Archangium violaceum: one gene and its partner. The protein of the gene in region 1 interacts with the protein of each later gene in a pairwise test. Links are inferred from orthologs where the notes say so. Each region holds a gene or a part of one and is shown on either strand. Other genes may lie near its edges.

Region 1 (4,321 bases):
CCCCCCTGCTCGCCGAGGCGAGGCAGCGCCTGTCCACGCGCGACGGCAAGCTCACCAGCTACGTGCTGGCGGGCACCGCGCGCGAGGGCACCCAGACGATGGACTTCCAGTTCGCCTACCGCGCGCCGCAGAAGATGCTGGGGACGCTCGGCGCGCCCAGCTCGCGCACCTTCGCCTGGGACGGGGAGCACCTCTTCGAGCGTGACGACACGGCGAAGAGGTTCCGCACCCATGACGGCGGGCTCGGCCCGGAGGCGCGCACGGAGTTGCTCACCGGGCTCTTCACGCCCTTCGCCCCCGAGGGCTTCCGCGCCCCCCTGCTGCCGAGCCAGGGAGTGAGCGCTCGCCGGACCACGCACCCGCGCGGCCCCGAGGCCGTGGAGCTGACGGTGAAGCCCACGGGCAGCGACGTGGAGGTGACGTACGTGCTGCGCTGGCCCGGCATGGACTTCCTGGGCAAGCGCACCCGCAGCGGCGACGCCACCGCGGAGCTCCGCGTGGAGGAGGAGCAGTGCGAGCAGTCCCTGGCCCTGTGCGTCCCCAAGCGGCTGACACAGTGGACCGCGGGACAACAGGTGGCGGAGACCCGGCTCACGCGTGTGGAGCTCAACCCCGCCCTCCCCTCGGAGACGTTCACCCTCGGCGCGCCAGAGGGTTATGCCGTTGAGACGAAGACGCTCGCGGAGTTCGGGGCGCCCTAGCATCCCCGTCCGGGGTTGAACCCGCCCGGCGCCGTCCCCACCTTCCGCACCGGGAAGGAGTACGACGGAATGGCCCTGGTGCAGAACGTCATCTTCGATGTGGATGGCACGCTGGTGGACTCGGTGGACGAGCACGCAGAGGCCTGGAGGCGAGCCTTCCTGGAATTCGGCCGGGACGTGCCCTTCGCGCACGTGCGCAGCCAGATTGGCAAGGGCGCGGACCAGCTGGTGCCCGTCTTCTTCACCGAGGACGAGCTGGAGAAGTTCGGCCAGGAGCTCAGCGACTTCCGCTCCGCGCTCTTCAAGCGCGAGTTCATGCCCAAGCTGCGCGCCTTCCCCCGCGTGCGCGAGCTGTTCCAGCGGCTGCGCCAGGACGGGCTGCGCATCGCGCTGGCCTCCAGCGCCAAGGGCGACGAGCTCGAGTTCTACATGCGCCTGTGCGGCATCGAGGGGATGTCGGACGGCGAGACGTCCAAGGACGACGCGTCGAAGTCCAAGCCCCACCCGGACATCTTCGATGCGGCGATGGAGCGGCTGGGACGGCCGGACCCGCGCACCGTGGTGGTCATCGGCGACACGCCCTACGACGCGCTCGCCGCGAGCAAGGCGGGGGTACCCACGGTGGGCGTGCTGTGCGGCGGCTTCTCCGAGGAGGACCTGCGCACGGCCGGCTGCCGCGCCATCTATAAGGACCCCGCGGACCTGCTGGCCCACTATGAGTCCTCGCGCGACACCTGGCCGTGGGCCGCGGACGCGGTGGCCGCCGCCAAGGACGAGGAATCGCGCTGACGGCGCCTCGCTCCCTCTCCCGGCATGCGAGTGGAGGAGAGCGCCGGGCCCGGGTGCCCGCCCCGCACTGGCTGGCGGACCCGCTCGTGCACATCCTTGTGGGCAATGGCAAGCGAGGCTTCTCCAGACGTCGCCCTGAGCGCCCCCACCACCAAACGCGGCGCCCTCGATGAGGGGCCCGCGCTCCTGATCATCAACAGCAAGTGTCGCATGGGACGCAAGGCCCTCCCGGCCACGCTCGCGGCGCTCGAGGCACGGGGCATCCCCCTGGCGGCCAGTCACCGGCTCTCCCGCCACAAGCGGATGGACCAGGTGCTGCGCGAGGCCCTGGAGAGCGGCGTGCGGCGCATCCTCGTGGGCGGTGGAGATGGCACGCTGAACAACGCCATCCAGCACCTGCTCGGGCGCGAGGTGACTCTGGGCGTGCTGCCGCTGGGCACCGCCAACGACTTCGCGCGCTCGCTCGGCATTCCGCCCACGCTCGAGGCCGCCTGCGACATCATCGCCGCGGGCTACACGGCGCGCGTGGACGTGGGGCTCGCCAACGGACGGCCCTTCCTCAATGCCGCGAGCCTCGGCCTGGCCTCCGCCATCGCCCGGCGGCTGACGCCCCGCTTCAAACGGCGCGTGGGCAAGCTGGCCTACCCCGTGGCCGCCGTCGCCGAGCTCTGGGAACATCAGCCCTTCCACGTTCGCATGGTCACGGACAGCGAAGAGAAGGAATTGGACGTGCTCCAGCTCGTGGTGGGCAACGGGCGCTACCACGGCGCGGGCAACATGGTGACGCCCGACGCCACGCTCGACGACCACCGGCTGGACGCCTACACCATCGCCGCGCCCTCGGCGGAGTCCGGACGCGAGGGCACCGGACTGGGCCACATGCGGGACCTCTCCACCCTGGCACGCATCGCGCTCTCTCTGCGCCGGGGCGAGCACGTGGCCCATCCGTCCGTCTCCGCCCTGCGCGGCGCCCACCTGTACGTGGACGCCCAGCCGCCCCAGGACATCAACGCGGACGGGGAAATCATCGGCCACACCCCCGTGCGCTTCGAGCTGGCCCCCGCGGCCCTCCGCGTCTACGCCCCAGCGCCCGCGCCCGCGCCCACGACCCATTGAGTTGGGATTTCGGAAGACAACCGGATCGCGGTTAGGCTCTCGCGACGGGGAAGGGTTCGGCCCTCCCCATCGCGGAGAAGCCCGTGCGCCAACGTCCCCTCTTCCCGCTCCTGGTGGCCGCGCTCCTGTCCATCGCGGCGCTTCTCCTGCTGTGGCTCCGCCCCCGGAACCTGGAGGAGACCGCCGGCACGGCGACCGTCGCGGCCCGGGCCTCCGTGCGTCCCGGGCACGCCGACAACGCCTCCGCCCGCCCGCCTCCGCGCCCGACTCCGCCGCTCGACACGCCCGCGACGCTGGCCGATGGCAGCTTCGTGGTGCGGGTGGTGGTCTCGGGCGCTCCCGTTTCGGGGGCGACGGTGCGCGCCTGGTCGAAGGGCCCGGACAACGGCCTGGGCCAACCCACGTGGCGCCGCGCGGGTGAAGGGACGACGGCGGAGGACGGCACGCTGCGGCTGCCCGCGGCACCGGGCCTCTACCTCCTCACCGCCCGCGCCGGGGGCCTCGCTCCCGCGCGGCGCGAGGTACCCCGGCCCACGGGTGAGTCGGAGACGCTGGTGGAGCTGTCCCTGCCGGCCGGTGTCCCGCTGCGGGGACGCACGGTGGCCGAGGGCCGCGACGGCGACCCCGTCCCCCTGGCCGAGGTGACGCTCCGTCCGTACACCGGGTCGGGTCCCTCGGCGCGAGCCCATGCGCTGCCCGAGGAGGTGGAGGTGGCGACGAGCGATGCGCGCGGGCGCTTCGACTTCACCGGACTGGCGCCGGGCCGCTACGAGCTGGTGGCGGAAGCTCCGGGCTTCAGCCCGCGGACGATGCGCTTCGTGTCGGTGCCCGCCTCGGGCGAGCTGGTGGTGGGATTGTGGGCGGCCTCCACCCTGGAGGGCTTCGTCCTGGGCGCGGACGGACAGCCGACACCGGACGCGGAGGTGCGGGTGCTGGGCGGGCCCTCGAGCTTCCGGACCTCCACGGGCGCGGGCGGCGGCTTCTCCCTGGAGGTGCCTGGCGGGACGTATTGGGTGATTGCCCACAAGGGCCACCAGGTGGGACGGGCACCGGGCCTCATCGTCGTGGCACCCGGAGAGACCGCGCGCGAAATCACGGTGCGGCTCGGGGCCTCCGGGCACCTGTCGGGCACGGTGACGCACGGAGCGGACGCGAGGCCCGTGGAGGACGCGTTGGTGGCGGTCGGCCCGGCAGGCGCGGGCGGTGAGCTGGGCCGCGTGCGGACGGACGCGGCGGGCCACTACGCCCTGGAGCTACCACCGGGTGACTACGACATGACGGTGTCGGCCCCGGGCCACACGGGCACCTCTCGCGAGGGGCTGGTGGTGGAAGCGGACCGGTACACCGTGGCGGACTTCCGCCTGGAGGGTACGGCGTCGGTGGAGGGCACGGTCGCGGATGCGCGGGGAGGCCTCCTGGCGGGCGTGGCCGTGCGCGCGAAGCGGATACGGGACGCCTCGGGCGAGGAGTACTTCACGCGCACCGGCTCGGCGGGGGCCTTCGTCCTGGAAGGACTGCCGGTGGGCACGGTGCAGGTGCGCGCCAGGCAGGACAACTCGGCCGTGTGGACGAGCAGGACGGTCCAGCTCGGCACGGGCGCGCGCACCCGGGTGGACTTCATCCTCTCGGAGACGGGCCGGGTGATGGGCCGGGTGACGCAATCCTCGGGCGCGCCATTGCCCGAGCCCGCGCTGGTCCGCGCGATGGCGAAGCAG
Region 2 (3,387 bases), 7.4 Mb from region 1 along the record:
GAGCGCGGGCTACCTGGAGCTCACCGTCTCCTGGCTGCGCCGCTTCGGCTTCACCGTCCTGGAACACGACGGCCGCTTCGAGGTGACGGACTACCGTGCCCCCGAGCGCCCCCCGGCGATGCCGGGTGACTGGTCTTCCCTGGGTTACCTGTTGCTCATCTCCTGGCGCACCGGGGGAAGCGTGGAGCGGGCGGACCTCTCCAGTGCCCACCCGGACCAGGCCCTGGTGCAGTTGGTGGAGCGAGCGGGCCTCGAGGCGGTCCCCGGCCCCCGGGACACCCTGCGCATGACGGGGACGGCCCGGGACGGGCTGGTGGCCTCGGGCAAGGAGTGCCCGGACCTGCTACCCACCCTGGCCGCGCTCGCGTGCGTGCTTCCCCGCCCCTCCACCCTCACCGACGTGGGCATCCTGCGTCTCAAGGAGAGCGACCGGCTGGAGGGCATCCGCACACTGGTGGACGCATTCGGCGGGAAGACCGTCCTGGATGGCGAGACGTTGACAATCCACCCTCCTACCTCCCATCCGCCGCGCTTCTCCATGGACAGTAAAGGAGATCACCGTCAAGCGATGGTCGCGGCTACTCTCTCTGTTGTGTCAGGTGTTCCCCTGACCCTCACCGGACCTGAATGCGTAGAGAAGAGCTTCCCTGGCTTCTGGCGACAATTGGAACGCACTGGGGTCCGACTCACGTCGTGAAACGGGTGTTGCCCAGGGGGAAACGCGGCCTCCCCGGGTGTGGTTCTTTTTTGTTGAAAGCACTCTGCCGCCTGTGAAAAGTCCCGCCCATGCCCAAGGACACGCTGACCATTACGGACAACCGTACCGGGAAGACGTACGAGGTCCCGATCGAGAACGGTTGTATTCGGACCAACGCTCTCAGGCAGATCAAGGTCTCGGAGGAAGACTTCGGTCTGATGGGTTACGACCCCGCGTTCCTCAACACGGCCAACTGCAAGAGCGCCATCACCTTCATTGATGGCGACAAGGGCATCCTCGAGTACCGGGGTTACCCCATCGAGCAGCTCGCGGAGCGCTCGTCGTTCCTCGAGGTGGCCTACCTGCTGCTCAACGGGGAGCTCCCGACGCAGAAGCAGCTCGACGAGTTCACCTACCTCGTGACGCACCACACGTACGTGCACGAGAACATCAAGACCTTCATGGACGGGTTCCGCTATGACGCGCACCCCATGTCCATGCTGTCCTCGACGGTGGCGGCGCTCTCGGGCTTCTACCCCGACGCCCGCAACACCAAGGACGAGCGCAGCCGCCGCATCCAGATGACGCGGCTCATCGCGAAGATGCCGACCATCGCGGCGTTCTCGTACCGCCACAGCATGGGCCTGCCGTACGTCTACCCGGACAACGAGCTGTCCTATGTGGGCAACTTCCTGGCGATGATCCGGAAGATCGGCACCAGCACGTACAAGCCGCACCCGACGCTGGAGAAGGCGCTCGACGTGCTCTTCATCCTGCACGCCGACCACGAGCAGAACTGCTCGACGACGTCGGTGCGCACGGTGGGCTCTTCCGAGGTGGATCCGTACTCGGCGGTGGCCGCGGGCGTGGCGGCGCTCTACGGCCCGCTGCACGGTGGCGCGAACGAGGCCGTGCTGCGCATGCTGCGCGAGATCGGCCACGTATCGAAGGTGCCGGACTTCATCAAGGCGGTGAAGGGCGGCGAGGGCGAGAAGAAGCTGATGGGCTTCGGTCACCGCGTGTACAAGTCCTACGATCCGCGCGCGAAGGTCATCAAGCGCGTGGCGGACGAGGTCTTCGAGGTCACCGGCAAGAACCCGCTGCTGGAGATCGCGGTGGAGCTGGAGAAGATCGCCCTCCAGGACGAGTACTTCGTCAAGCGCAAGCTGTACCCGAACGTGGACTTCTACTCGGGCCTCATCTACGAGGCGATGGGCTTCCCGGTGGAGATGTTCCCGGTCCTCTTCGCCATTCCGCGCACGGTGGGTTGGGTGACGCAGTGGGAGGAGATGGTGAAGGATCCGGAGCAGAAGATCGCCCGTCCGCGCCAGGTGTACACGGGTCCCAAGCGGCGCGACTTCGTGCCGATGAACGACCGCAAGTAGGACTCAGCAGGGCAAGAGGGTGTTCGGGTTCCGAGCACCCTCCCCCTCTGGGAGAGGGCCGGGGTGAGGGTCTACGGATCCACGCCCTGGCCCTTTCGACGTTTCAGGACGCCCGGGCCTCGGAGTCCTCCGCCTCGGCATACAGGGACGCGATGAGCGCCTCGTGGCGCGCCTCGATGACCTGGCGGCGCATCTTCATGCTGGGGGTGAGCTCTCCACTGGCGATGGTGAAGTCCTCGGGGAGGATGGCGAAGCGCTTGATCGTCTCGAAACGGGCCAGGCGCGGATTCACTTCGCGCTCGATGGCCTCGTGCAGGTGCTGGCGCAGGCGGGGATCCGCGGCGAGCGTGGGAAGGTCCTCGGGCCAACCGTACTGACGCGCGAGAGCACGGGCGCGCTCGGGCTCCAGGGTGAGGAGGGCCACGAGGAACCTGCGGCGCTCGCCGATGACGACCGCGTGACCCACGGGTGGCACGGCCTTGAGGAGCATCTCGATGTGGGCGGGGGCGGTCTTCTTCCCACCGGAGGTGACGATGAGTTCCTTCTTGCGACCGGTGATGTGGAGGTAGCCCTCGGGGTCGAGCTCGCCCACATCACCCGAGTGCAGCCAGCCCCCCTCGAGCAGCTCCGCGGTGGCGGCGGCGTCCTTGAAGTAGCCCTGGCAGACGCCCCCTCCGCGCACGAGGATCTCCCCATCCTCGGCGATGCGGACCTCCACGCCCAGGATGGGACGGCCGAGCGAGCCCAGGCGCGTGGCCCCGTGGACGTTGAAGGTGGTGGGCCCGCTCACCTCGGACTGGCCGTAGACCTCGCGGATGACGATGTCGAGCGAGGTGAAGAACTCGAGCACGTCCCGGCCGATGGGGGCCGCGCCACTGGAGAAGAAGTGGGTGCGCTCGAAACCCAGCTTCGCCAGCAGCGCGGGGAAGACGGTGCGCCGGGCGAGCTGGTACTGCCCCTCCAGGTGCACGGGCACACGCTCCTGACGCAGCGCGCGGGCGTGGCGCTCGCTGGCCACCCGGCGCGCCCAGCCCACCACCTTCTGGCGGGCCGCCGGCTGCTCGCGGAGGGCCTCCTCGAGGCGGGCCTTGAACTTCTCCCAGACGCGCGGCACGGCGAAGAAGAGCGTGGGCCGGGCGTCGCGCAGATCCTGGGGCAGCGACTCCAGGGACTGGGCGAAGTAGACCTCGGCGCCGACCATCAACGGCCCGTGGAGGCTGACCATCTGCTCGGCGATGTGCGCCAGTGGCAGGTACGAGAGCACCACCTCGTCCTCCTCCGACATCCCCGTGATGCGCATCAACC

Evidence for each region. Proteins that work in one complex are often made in the same cells at the same time.
Region 2: the proteins of JQX13_RS07765 (region 1) and JQX13_RS39310 interact in binary tests that used the Escherichia coli proteins (3 or more experiments, as listed by UniProt). The link is inferred for Archangium violaceum from one-to-one orthologs.

The regions. Positions count from the first base shown.
Region 1 is NZ_CP069338.1:1,839,364-1,843,684, forward strand. Bases 747-3,653 are described here. They hold JQX13_RS07765 (lipid kinase), read left to right. Parts: upstream 747-1,700; coding sequence 1,701-2,606; downstream 2,607-3,653. Other genes in these bases: JQX13_RS07760 (HAD family hydrolase), read left to right, coding at 777-1,490; JQX13_RS07770 (carboxypeptidase regulatory-like domain-containing protein), read left to right, coding at 2,690-3,653. Also shown: JQX13_RS07755 (hypothetical protein), read left to right, coding at 1-701; more of JQX13_RS07770, read left to right, coding at 3,654-4,321. UniProt on the Escherichia coli protein: In vitro phosphorylates phosphatidylglycerol but not diacylglycerol; the in vivo substrate is unknown.
Region 2 is NZ_CP069338.1:9,287,692-9,291,078, reverse strand. Bases 1-2,934 are described here. They hold JQX13_RS39310 (citrate synthase), read left to right. Parts: upstream 1-786; coding sequence 787-2,082; downstream 2,083-2,934. Other genes in these bases: JQX13_RS39305 (AMP-dependent synthetase/ligase), read right to left, coding at 2,186-2,934; JQX13_RS39315 (3-phosphoshikimate 1-carboxyvinyltransferase), read left to right, coding at 1-697. In the rest of the region: more of JQX13_RS39305, read right to left, coding at 2,935-3,387.